Regions from separate parts of the Shewanella sp. MEBiC00475 genome, predicted to be linked through region 1. Evidence: predicted binding sites of a transcription regulator. Region 1 holds the regulator's gene; each other region holds the start of a gene.
What was found. Region 1 encodes LexA, which represses DNA repair genes until DNA is damaged. Its sites were predicted from a motif close to TACTGTATNNNNATACAGTA; they were not measured.
Positions count from the first base shown of each region.

Region 2: a site for LexA is predicted at 1,503-1,522, ahead of recA (recombinase RecA). Genes of this name have one in related genera too.
Region 3: a site for LexA is predicted at 2,669-2,688, ahead of dinG (ATP-dependent DNA helicase DinG). Genes of this name have one in related genera too.

Region 1 is NZ_CP039928.1:1,883,779-1,888,081, forward strand. It holds gene plsB (glycerol-3-phosphate 1-O-acyltransferase PlsB) at 1-1,452, opposite strand, end outside; gene lexA (transcriptional repressor LexA) at 1,716-2,330, shown strand; gene FCN25_RS08310 (cell division inhibitor SulA) at 2,327-2,833, shown strand; gene coxB (cytochrome c oxidase subunit II) at 3,227-4,303, shown strand, end outside.
Region 2 is NZ_CP039928.1:3,520,617-3,524,919, forward strand. It holds gene mutS (DNA mismatch repair protein MutS) at 1-1,332, opposite strand, end outside; gene recA (recombinase RecA) at 1,616-2,677, shown strand; gene alaS (alanine--tRNA ligase) at 3,278-4,303, shown strand, end outside.
Region 3 is NZ_CP039928.1:531,636-535,938, forward strand. It holds gene FCN25_RS02290 (DNA polymerase II) at 206-2,605, opposite strand; gene dinG (ATP-dependent DNA helicase DinG) at 2,720-4,303, shown strand, end outside.

The DNA.
Region 1 (4,303 bases):
CTGATTTAAGAAGTGCTGTAGATTAATGGGTTCACCAAAATTGACATAACCTCGGCCAAAATTACCTAATCGACTAATTGCCCCAAATACCTGCCACACAGATTCTTTTTTCTTTTTCTTACCACTTAATTCTTTATGATAAGTAGCCACTTCCATAACATGGTCATACCCTAAATACACAGGTACTAAAGTCACTGGACGCTCTATCCCACGTAACACACTGTTAATAGTCATGGCCAACATACCCGTTTTAGGCGCCAGCAAGCGTCCGGTACGCGAACGACCACCTTCAGTGAAATATTCGACGGAATAACCCTTAGCAAACAACTGATCTAAATATTCACGAAAGACTGCTGTATACAGTTTATTGCCATTAAAACTACGGCGGATAAAGAATGCCCCACCACGACGGAACATCGGTCCTGCAGGCCAGAAATTAAGGTTAATACCCGCGGCAATATGTGGAGGAACCATGCCCTGGTAATACAAAATATACGACAGTAATAAGTAATCCATATGACTGCGATGACAAGGCACATAAACAATCTCATGGCCATCATGATGTAACTGTCTTACCTGTTCGGCACCTTTAATATTAATGCCACTGTATAATTTATTCCATAACCAAGTCAGAAAGCGTTCAGCTATGCGCACTAAGCTATCGGAATAATGAGCAGCAATTTCGTCAAGATATTCAATAGCAGTTTCGCGAGCTTTCTCCACCGAGACTTTTTTGCTTGTCGATTCTTCTTCTATCGCCTTCTTGATAGACTCAGATTTTAGTAAAGAAGCAAACAATACGTTTCGATTAGGTAACTGTGGCCCTGTCATTACCTTGCGTTGGCGGCGAAAATGCACTCGTGCAACACGGGTTAACTTGTGAGCAATTCTTTTATCTGTACCGTGTTCATCGGCCATATAACGAAGCGATAATGCATTAGAGAACTGGACAAAATTATGTCGTCCTAAAAATAAAATCATTAACCATTTACGTAGCCATGTTGGATTTTCTCTTTCAAATACAGCCGCTTTCATGCTGTCATCTTCTTTCCCTGGGGTACGTCCCCAATAAAGACAAACAGGAACCAACTGAATATCTAATTCAGAGTTCTCACGATGAAGAGATAATAGACTGGTAAAATAATTAATGAATTTTTCACCACTTTCGCGTTTACCAAATAATGGTTTGCGCCCCTCTAAACAAACAACTCGAGGCACTTGCAAGCCATCAAGCTTTAATGGTTCATAAGGACTAGGCATACCAAAGCCCTCTGTGATTTCGCTCAAGGCGGCAATATCACTAATAGATTCCGTTTTCATCAAATAAACTAAAGGTTTAGTCGGATCTATATTGAGGTCATCAAAAGGATCATGTGGTACAACAATCGTTTGCACCATCCATTTTTGAATCCACTTTAATGTTCGTAAAAATATTGAATCAGGTTTTGACATGGTTATTTTCGCAACATAAGCCACTATAATATTGTTGCATAGGATACCAGAAACAACCCCGCTTACACTATCTGGCTTATTTATCTTTACATTTTGGATTTCTTTAGAAGTCACACCCCAAAGTTAAAATATAAAATAACGTTTTATAACAGTAAGTTAAATCAATTTGTACAAACAAATAACAAAAAACAGTTGGTTAATACTTGCGCGAACAGAATCACTGTATATAATGACAGTCACTGTATAAAAAGACAGGAATTGTCATGAGACCGTTAACGCCGCGCCAAGCTGAAATATTAGACTTAATTAAAAACAATATCGCCGAAACAGGTATGCCACCCACTCGAGCTGAAATTGCGAATCGTCTTGGCTTTAAAAGTGCTAATGCCGCCGAAGAGCATTTAAAAGCATTAGCCAAAAAAGGCTTTATCGAGATCATTCCTGGTACCTCTAGAGGTATACGATTACCTCATGAAGAACAGATTGAAACCGGTCTACCACTCATTGGGCAAGTTGCTGCTGGGGAGCCTATTTTGGCCCAAGAACATGTGGAAAACTATTATCAAGTTGACCCCAATATGTTTAAACCTGCTGCGGATTTTTTATTGCGGGTTCGTGGTGACAGCATGAAAAATATCGGCATTTTAGAAGGCGACCTCCTCGCGGTACATAAAATGCAGCAAGCACGTAATGGCCAAGTTGTGGTGGCACGAATAGACGATGACGTCACCGTAAAACGATTTGAACAAAAAGGTAACGTCATTTATCTGCATGCAGAAAATGAAGATTACAACCCGATAAAAGTAGATTTAAGTTGCCAAAGCCTAACCATCGAAGGGCTTGCCGTTGGTGTTATCCGTAATGGAGATTGGTTATGAACAAACTAATGGGCATCGCCCCACGCCACCCTGGCTTATGGGTAGATTTATCAGACACAGAACTTCAGGGCAACCAAACCATTCAAACATTGCAAACGGTTACCCAAGGTGAAGCAGAGCTGAGTCAATTGTGTAGTCAACTAGCAACGTTAAGCCAACAAGGCCGCTGGATTGTACTCATTAGCCCACCTCACATTGGTTATAAACATATGCTGGCAAGTGCCGGAGTGAGAATGGATCGCATTTTACTGGTTCACACCAAAGATGAAGTCGAGACATTATGGGCCATGGAAAAAGCACTCACTAGTGGTACATCTAGTGCAGTAGTAACTTGGACAAGCTCACTTGATGCTCGCGATAGTCGCCGTTTGGAAATAGTAGCCAAAAGCGCACGTGCATTAGGGATCGTAATTGAAGATGTGAATACTCACTTACCTCACAAACATCAACTTGTTAGCCCGACCTTAGCAAATGGAACAAGTAATTTTTGCTCGTTTCACTAAGCACGAACCCTTAATAACCAAGCCCTGTATTGAATTCAGGGCTTTTTTTTCACCTTTTTCAGGCGATTAAGAAAAAAAGTGATCTTGATCAATCCTTAATCTACAAGTAATGTACTTAACAAGGATGAAACAATTTTTTATCTTTAATTTGACGTAAATGGCAGATTTAATAGTCATCGATGGGAAAACGTCAACACAAATTGATAAGTTCAGTCGTAGGTACAAGCGTGGTGCACAGCTAACAATAAAACCGTAGACCGTCTGTTTACAACCACCAAGGTACTTTGAGGTCATCAAACTTTTTTCGGGAACCGAAGAGTTTGCATAGAGCAGAGAATTACTGTGTGACTTTTCTTTGTAATTGCAATTTGCAATTAACAGAGGAGCAGTCTTGTGAAGCAATGGTTGTATTGTTTACTGGTTGTGTGTGTAGCACTTCCGCTTGGGGCAACAGCAATGCCCCTCAACATGACTCAAGGCGTGACAGATATCAGTGGTCAGGTTTATCACCTCCACATGACGATTCTTTATATCTGTTGTGCCATTGGGTTAGTGGTGTTTGGGATCATGATCTATTCAATGATTTACCACCGCAAATCAAAAGGCGCAGTCGCGGCCAATTTTCATGAAAGTACCAAAGTGGAAATTGCTTGGACCGTCATTCCTTTTATCATCTTAATCGCCATGGCTATTCCAGCCACCAAAACCTTAATTGCTATGGAAGATCCCAGCGATGCTGATCTCACCATTAAAATTACCGGGTCGCAGTGGAAATGGCATTACAGCTATTTTGATAAAGACATCGAATTTTACAGCTCATTATCTACCCCCAGAGAACAAATTGACGGTAGTGAGGCTAAAGGAGAACATTACCTCCTTGAAGTTGATAAACCACTAGTACTCCCCATTAACCAAAAAGTACGTTTTTTGATGACTTCTGATGATGTTATCCACTCATGGTGGGTGCCCGCTTTTGCCGTTAAAAAAGATGCTAATCCAGGCTTTATTAATGAAACTTGGACTCGTATTGATAAGCCCGGTATTTATCGCGGCCAATGTGCCGAATTATGCGGTAAAGACCATGGCTTTATGCCGATTGTAGTGCAAGCATTGTCGGAGGACGATTTTGATAATTGGTTAGTTGAACAAAAACAACTAGCAAGCAATGCCGCTGCTGCGGCGGCGGCATCAATGACCCAAACCCTGTCACTCGGAGATCTAACCTCACAAGGTGAACAAATCTATATTGCTAGGTGTGCTGCTTGTCACCAACCTAATGGTGCGGGTCTTCCTGGTGTATTCCCATCATTAATTGGCAGCCCTATCATAAAAGGCCCTGTTGAAGGCCATCTAAATATCGTCATAAACGGTAAACCAGGTACCGCAATGCAGGCCTTTGCAAAACAACTTAGCGCCCAAGAAATTGCAGCAGTGATTACCTTTGAACGTAATGCTTGGGGCAATAATAGC
Region 2 (4,303 bases), 1.6 Mb from region 1:
GCTCAGCTTACGCCATTCATCTAATTCATTATTATAGCCAGTACGGATAACCCCACCATCACGAATTAACACAGGAGGATTATCTACAATAGCGCGCGTTAATAAATCGTGCTGTTCTGGAAAGTCACCTAATAATTGCACTAATGCGCTCAATCTAGGTTGTTGACATGTAGCTAATGTTTGTTGAATTTCTGGCAGAAGTGTTAACGCTTGTTTTAAACGTGAAAAGTCGCGAGGTCTGGCACTGCGTAGTGCTAAACGAGCCATAATACGTTCAATATCACCTAAGCTTTTTAGTTGTTCATGTAACGTTTGATATAGGTCGAGTTCAATGAGTTCATTGACGGCATTATGGCGATATTGAATTGTTTGTCTATTGCGAAGAGGTTCATGGATCCAGCGTTGTAACATACGGCTACCCATAGGGGTTGCGGTATTATCTAATACCCACGAGAGGGTATTTTCTCGTCCGCCAGACAAGTTTTGAGTTAACTCTAAATTACGTCGCGTCGCGGCATCTAAAATAATGGATTCCGATTGATTAAAACGCACAATCGAGTTGATATGTGGTAACGCCATCTTTTGAGTATCTTTTACATACTGCATTAAGCAACCAGCAGCTTGAAGTGCCAAGCGGGCATCTGTAATCCCAAAACCATGTAAGTCTTTGGTACCAAATTGACTCAATAGTAAATTTACACAAGTATCGTAATCAAACTCCCACTCTGGACGGCGACGGATCCCTTTTATGTTATTGATTAATAATATGTCAGTAAAATCTTCACTGTAAAGTAATTCTGCAGGATTGGTGCGTTGTAATTCGGCTTCTAATGCTTCACGAGTAGGTAATTCTGCAACCACAAAACGACCGGATGAAATATCTAGAGTTGCGTAACCAAAACCATTTTTACCTTGATAAAGCGCCGCCAGTAAATTGTCTTGTTTTTCTTGCAGTAGGGCTTCGTCTGTTAAGGTGCCGGGAGTAACGATACGCACAACTTGGCGTTCAACGGGGCCTTTTGATGTGGCAGGATCGCCAATTTGTTCGCAAATGGCCACAGACTGACCAATGTTAACTAATTTTGCTAAATAGCCTTCGACAGCATGATAGGGAATGCCAGCCATGGGAATAGGATCGCCGCCGCTTTTCCCGCGAGCAGTAAGAGAAATACCCAGCATTTCAGATGCTCGTTTAGCATCATCGTAAAATAGCTCATAAAAATCACCCATACGGTAAAATAATAACATATCAGGATGGGCGGCTTTTAAGCCCAAATACTGACGCATCATCGGGGTGTGTTTTTCTAAATCGCTGGTATCAATCACTGTCATTATGAACACTTCACTATTAATCGTTTTTAAGTCGTAAATCTTATGAGGCTAATCTTAACAATATTTGTCCTCTGGGTATAAATAGATTCATATAAAAATCTACGAAGATAATATATTGATGTAAAAAGGCAATTTTCAAAGGTAAGAAAAAAATTACGATCAGCACTTGATACTGTATGACTATACAGTATACTGATGAACATAATGAAATGGTCCACACCATTCCACCTAAGTACAAATAGCATTTTACTAAACGTATTGAATGCCTTAAGAGGGTTTTATAATGAAGGTTGATCCAAATAAAGAGAAAGCACTTGCCGCCGTGTTAAGTCAAATTGAAAAACAATTTGGTAAAGGCTCAATTATGAAATTGGGCGAAGATCGCACAATGGACGTTGAAACTATCTCTACAGGTTCACTTTCATTGGACGTCGCCCTAGGTGCTGGTGGTTTACCATTAGGACGTATTGTTGAGATCTATGGCCCTGAATCATCAGGTAAAACGACTTTAACACTTGAAGTGATTGCCGCAGCACAACGCGAAGGTAAAACCTGTGCGTTTATTGATGCAGAGCATGCACTTGACCCTATTTATGCAAAAAAGCTAGGCGTAGATATTGATAACCTACTTTGTTCGCAGCCAGACACTGGCGAGCAAGCATTAGAAATTTGTGATGCATTAACCCGTTCTGGTGCTGTAGACGTTATTGTTGTCGATTCTGTTGCTGCATTAACGCCAAAAGCCGAAATTGAAGGTGAAATTGGTGATTCACATATGGGCCTTGCTGCTCGTATGATGAGCCAAGCAATGCGCAAACTTGCTGGTAACCTTAAGCAATCAAATACTTTGCTTATTTTTATTAACCAAATTCGTATGAAAATTGGTGTGATGTTTGGTAGCCCAGAAACAACTACGGGTGGTAACGCACTGAAGTTTTACGCTTCTGTTCGTTTAGATATTCGTCGTATTGGTGCCATTAAAAACGGCGATGAAGTTATCGGTAACGAAACCCGCGTAAAAGTCGTTAAAAACAAAATTGCAGCACCATTTAAGCAAGCTGAATTCCAAATTCTTTATGGATTAGGTATTAATCGTACTGGCGAGTTGGTTGATTTAGGCGTTGCACATAAGCTTGTTGATAAAGCAGGTGCTTGGTATAGCTACAAAGGTGAAAAAATTGGTCAAGGCCGTGCAAATGCAGGTAAGTTCCTTACAGAAAATCCAGCTATTGCCAATGAAATCGACACCACTTTACGTTCTATGCTACTAGCTGCTCCTGGCTCATTAGGCTCAAGTACTGACAGCGACGAGAATGTTGATCTCGAAACTGGCGAAGTTTTCTAAGTTAGTCCGCAAAATCTATCGCGGTTGCGCATGTTGCGCGCCGCGAATATTCCCATCAAGAAAACCTCTCTATGTTTAATAAAAAATCAAAAGGCATTTATGAGCAATAAATCTAGTCGGTTCTAGGTTATTGTTAATTTGATTTTTTTAGATGATATGTTTTATTACATTTAAACGTTTTATCAATTAAGCCCGTGGTGTTTGGGTTTTTAGGTCGTAACGCAAAAATAGTTAATTAACATTGTGATTTTAGCGGTCGCGTTAAGTTGAGTAAAACTCTTGTTTTGATCAAATAATATATTTGCTCAATTATGTTCCTGGAAGACCAATCAATAAGCCTTTACCCTAGGGTAAAAAAATGATCATCCTGTTTATTTGTATTCGATATTTAACGCTTGTCCCTCTTGTTTATACTGTCGTATTTAACACGCCATACAACAATTCATTCCCCTACAGGCACACAAGGTATCATTTTTTACTGCTATTATAATCGATTCACTCATCTCGCTTCTTTCGCCAAATTCAGTATATAATGCCTAGATTTACAGGCTTGCTTGTCAAGCTCGTTACTTTTGTATTTTCTATATTCAGGGCCAATTAATGTTTCAGACTACAGCAGAATTAAGAAGCGCTTTTTTAAAGTACTTTGAAGATAACGGACATCAGGTTGTTGATAGCAGCTCGCTCGTTCCCACCAATGACCCAACACTGCTATTCACCAATGCGGGTATGAACCAGTTTAAAGACGTGTTCCTCGGAATGGATAAGCGCAGTTATACACGAGCGACCACATCTCAACGTTGTGTGCGTGCTGGTGGTAAACATAACGATCTTGATAATGTAGGCTATACCGCTCGTCACCATACTTTTTTTGAAATGTTAGGTAACTTCAGTTTTGGCGATTACTTTAAAGAAGATGCAATTCGTTTCGCATGGACCTTTTTAACCGAAACACTCAAGCTACCAAAAGAGCGTTTATGTGTCACCATTTATGAAACAGATGACGAAGCGTATGACCTTTGGACTCAAAAAATTGGTGTAGCCCCTGAGAATATGATTCGTATTGGCGACAATAAAGGTGCTCCATTTGCGTCAGATAACTTCTGGCAGATGGGTGATACCGGTCCTTGTGGCCCTTGTAGTGAAATTTTCTATGATCATGGCGATCACATTTGGGGTGGTCGCCCTGGTACTCCTGAAGAAGACGGCGACCGTTTTATTGAAATTTGGAACATCGTATTTATGCAGTATAACCGTCAAGCAGACGGTGAAATGTTGCCATTACCTAAGCCTTCTGTCGATACAGGCATGGGCATTGAACGTATAGCAGCCATTATGCAGGGCGTACATTCCAACTACGAAATCGATATCTTTAAGCAGTTGATTGCTAAAACAGCCGAGATTATTGGAGTTTCAGATTTAGAGAACAAATCATTACGCGTCATTGCTGATCATATCCGTTCTTGTGCATTCTTAATTGCTGATGGTGTGATGCCATCAAATGAAGGCCGTGGTTATGTATTACGTCGTATTATTCGTCGTGCTGTGCGTCATGGTAACAAGTTGGGTGCTACTGATGCGTTTTTCTATAAGCTTGTTCCTACGCTAATCAGTGTAATGGGCGAT
Region 3 (4,303 bases), 1.4 Mb from region 1:
AGATATCCACTTAAGATAAGGAAGCTCATTACCGGAAATTGATTATTCTTCGCATGGAAATGTTTTAAAGCTCATTTGTCGATACCAAGATTTTTTTGATCAGACAACATCACATATAAGACAAACTTACTTTAATACGATAGGTAGGGATGATGGGGTTAATAATGAACAAATGACTATGATGTTAAAATTTTTTATCAGTTTGCTAGATTAATATCATTTGATTGTTTACTAGCGCATCGAAACTCTGACCACATAGTTGCAAGATGGGCTCTGCGATGGGTTGAATTTGTTTACTAATGTAATATTCATAATCGATATTATGTGGTTTTGCTTCAATTGCCTGTGCGCCAGTCAACGTCATAACGTATTTAATTTGTTGACCTTTACGAGTAACGTTTACGTCATCCAGAAGTTGAGCAAGCTGTTTGGCCGCTTTTACATGAGGGGATGATTTAGCGGTGTAATCTTCAACATTTCGCCTTAATCGCTTTTTGAAAATAAGCTCATTATCTCTAGCGCCACTTTTAATTGCCGCTAGCTCATTGCTCAAATAATCAATGACATCCTCGCCCTTGAAAAATAATTCATATAAATGATATTGCATTCTTCGCGCGATAGGGCTCCAATCACTTCTCACCTGCTCCATCCCTTTAAACGTCAGTTTTAATTGTTGAGCGTCGTTTAATACCGCACCGACATAGCGTTTTTTACTGCCTTCATCTGAACCTCTTAGCGTAGGCATAATAAATTGTTCGAAATGGGTTTCAAATTCGAGTTCTAGATAGCTGTCTAATTGATATTCATCTGCACACCATTCAAGCCAGCGTTGGGTAATCAATGTCGACAAGTATTCACCAATCGCTTGAATGTCGTTAATTCCATGATTATCCCCTAACCACACAAATGTAGAATCGGTATCGCCATAAATCACTTGATAACCACACTCTTCTATCCATTGTTTAGTCAGTTTCATTATCTGATGACCGCGCATGGTAATAGAACTGGCAAGTTTTGCATCATGAAATACACAACCTCGAGAGCCTAATACGCCATATAACGAGTTCATAATAATTTTTATTGCTTGTGATAAAGGTGCATTTTTATCGCGTTTAGCCCGCTCACGTTGTTCCGCTAAACTTGCAATTAACGCTGGTAAAATAGGCACGTTCCGACTGAATTTAGCGCCTAAATATCCATCCACTATAGTGTTATCAGCATTACAACTACTGGCGTGCAAACCTTCAACTAAACCTTTGGGATCGATAAGAAATGTTCTGATAATCGACGGATACAAGCTTTTAAAATCTAATACCAAAACATCTTTATAGTAGCCTGGGATAGATGACATAACATATCCGCCGGGACTCTCAAGCCCGTGACTAGCGGGATGAGCTGGCGCAACAAAGCCACTTCGATGTAAGTGAGGTAGATACAAATGATAAAATGCGGCAATTGATGCACCAACGCGACCAAACTCTAAGCCGGTTAACTTGGCTCGTTCAAGGGCAAAATCTAATAATTGTGTTTTTTCAAAAATATCCCACACCAAACGACAGTCCGTAAGGTTATAAAAAGCCAGTGCATTTTTGTCTGTTTCAAATAAATGAGTAATTTCTTGTCCACGATTTTCAACATGATCTATGGCTTTCCCTTCGGCTAATAAATGCCGCGAAACAGACTCTAATGAGAAACTATCAAATTGATAAAATGCCGCTTTAAGCCAATCAATACCATCCAGTACTACCCGTCCAGGTAAAGATAAGGTTTCAGGCCGATATTTGCCAGCCACTTTCCAGCTAAGTTCAGTATCACCTCGGCCGATGGTTAATGGGATTTGATGTAATAGGCAGCGTTTATACAGCAAAGCTAAGTCAAAGGTCACCACCGCCCAACCGATGATAATATCGGGGTCATAGTCACTAAACCATGCAATTAATCTCTGTATAAGCTCAACTTCATCCTTAACCCAAATAATGAACTCATGGCATTGTGCTTGTGGTTCGCCCACCATAATTACGCATTGATAATCTGTTCCATACAAACCGACCGAATAAAGTTCACCAGCAAAACTGCACTCAAAATCCAGTGAAACCATCTTCAAAGGAATATCAACAGGTTCGTTGGCGGGTATTTTTCTAGCCCGATTAATCTCTAATAAAGAAATTGTTGAAGTTGGATTACTATCTTGATAGTACCCTGAGCACTCTATATCTAAGGCAATAAACCGTTCGATAAGATAACGTTGTTCAGGTCTTATATCGGCTTCAAATAAAGTAATCCCAATATCATTAGCAATGCGACTGAGTAATTTTAATTGCGTATTTGATTTAAGATACAAGGCACTAATAGGCTCATGCTCAAAGCTCATCAATGATTTCGACTCAGCCTTAAGGGCAAAACCGACTTTTTGACTTAATTGATTAACATCTTGTTGACGACAAAAACATATCACTTCACTGTGATACAGCTCTGCGAGTACTGGTCCCTGAGCCGTTTTAATATAGTATTGAAGCACTAACTGTCCATGTCTATAAATGGCATGACGAGTTAATACTCGCCCCTTTACATAGTTGAGACTTGATGGGATATTTGCTTGCTTCACTATGGGTTCGAATTCCTGCACAAGTTTACTCAATTTGATTTATTACTTCGTGGCATGCTAATTCACTGTTATTATGTACAGCATAATTCAGTCTATGCAGAAATCATACTTCCTATGCTACCGGATAACATAAAAAGTCAAATTCGCACCATTTATAAAGAAATTGCCGCATCTATGCCACAATTTCGATCTCGTCGCGAACAAAACTATATGGTAGCGGAAATATCTAAAACCTTAGCGGGTGAGTATGACAAAGACCGTCGCATTATTGTGGTTGAGGCTGGTACAGGTATTGGTAAATCCTTGTCCTATATCTTAGGCGCTATACCTTTAGCGGTTGCCAGTAAAAAGAAAGTCTGTATTGCAACCGCAACCGTGGCACTTCAAGAACAATTGCTCCACAAAGATCTACCTCATTTTTTACAACAATCAGGTATAGAGTTTAAATTTGGTTTGGTAAAAGGTCGTCAGCGATACGTATGTTTAGCCAAACTTGAAGCCATGATAGGGGCACAAGACGGCTCACAAATGGCTATGTGGCAAACTAAGCCCGATCAAAGTCAAATAAACGAATTACAAAAACTGCATCAAGATTTTCATCAAAAACGTTGGAATGGTGAAATAGATACCTTAAAGCACCCTATTCCTGATTTTTTGTGGCAACAAATTTGCTGTGATAAGCACAGTTGTCATCGTCAAGTATCGGCGCATCATAATTGTCCGTTTCATAAGGCTCGTGAAGATGTTGATACTTGGGATGTACTCATTGTTAACCACAGTCTATTATTTGCCGATTTAGAGCTTGGTGGTGGCGTCATTTTACCAGAGCCAGAAGACATGTTTTATGTCATCGACGAAGCTCATCACTTGCCAATTGTTGCCAGAGACTTCTCCAGTGCTCAAGCCACACTTCGAGGAGCATGCGATTGGCTAGAAAAAACGTCTAAAACATGCTCTAAATTGCAAAATCAATTGAAAACAACTCATATTATAGCCCCAGTACAGGCAATGCTTGATCACATTACCGATTTAACAAACCTACTGACTCAAGTTGCTCATTATTGTGATACTCAACCACAGCTGTTTGCTAACCCTGAATCTCGGCTTCGTTTTGAGCACGGTCAATTACCGCAATCATTATTAATACAGGCAGAAAATCTTGCTACCGCATCGGGCTCTGCGGTGAAACAGTTTAATAAAGTGGTCTCGGTATTAAATGAAGCAATCAAAGATGGTGAAGTGCCTAAACATCAGTCGGAAGGTTTGTTGTCTGAAACCGGATTCATCTTACAGCGGCTAGATAACTTACATAAGTTATGGAAGATGATGGCTAAAGAGGACAGCAAAAAAGGTGCACCAATGGCACGTTGGGCAGAATTAATTACAGGTAAACAACAAGATTACTTATTTTGTTCATCGCCTATCGAAGTCGGCTTTATGCTGGAATCTATGTTATGGCAAAAAGCCGCTGGAGTGGTATTGTGTAGCGCAACACTTAGAGCGTTAAATAGTTTCAACCATTTTGCTCATCAAGTGGGATTATCAATGAACGATGGTAGTCGTTTTTTGGCCTTGTTATCCCCTTTCGATTACGAAAATAATGCGACCTTATTTATTCCTCAAATGGTGTGCGAACCTACTGACGAGAATTATACCGCTGAACTAGCACAACATATTGTGACTCTCATCGATGGTGAA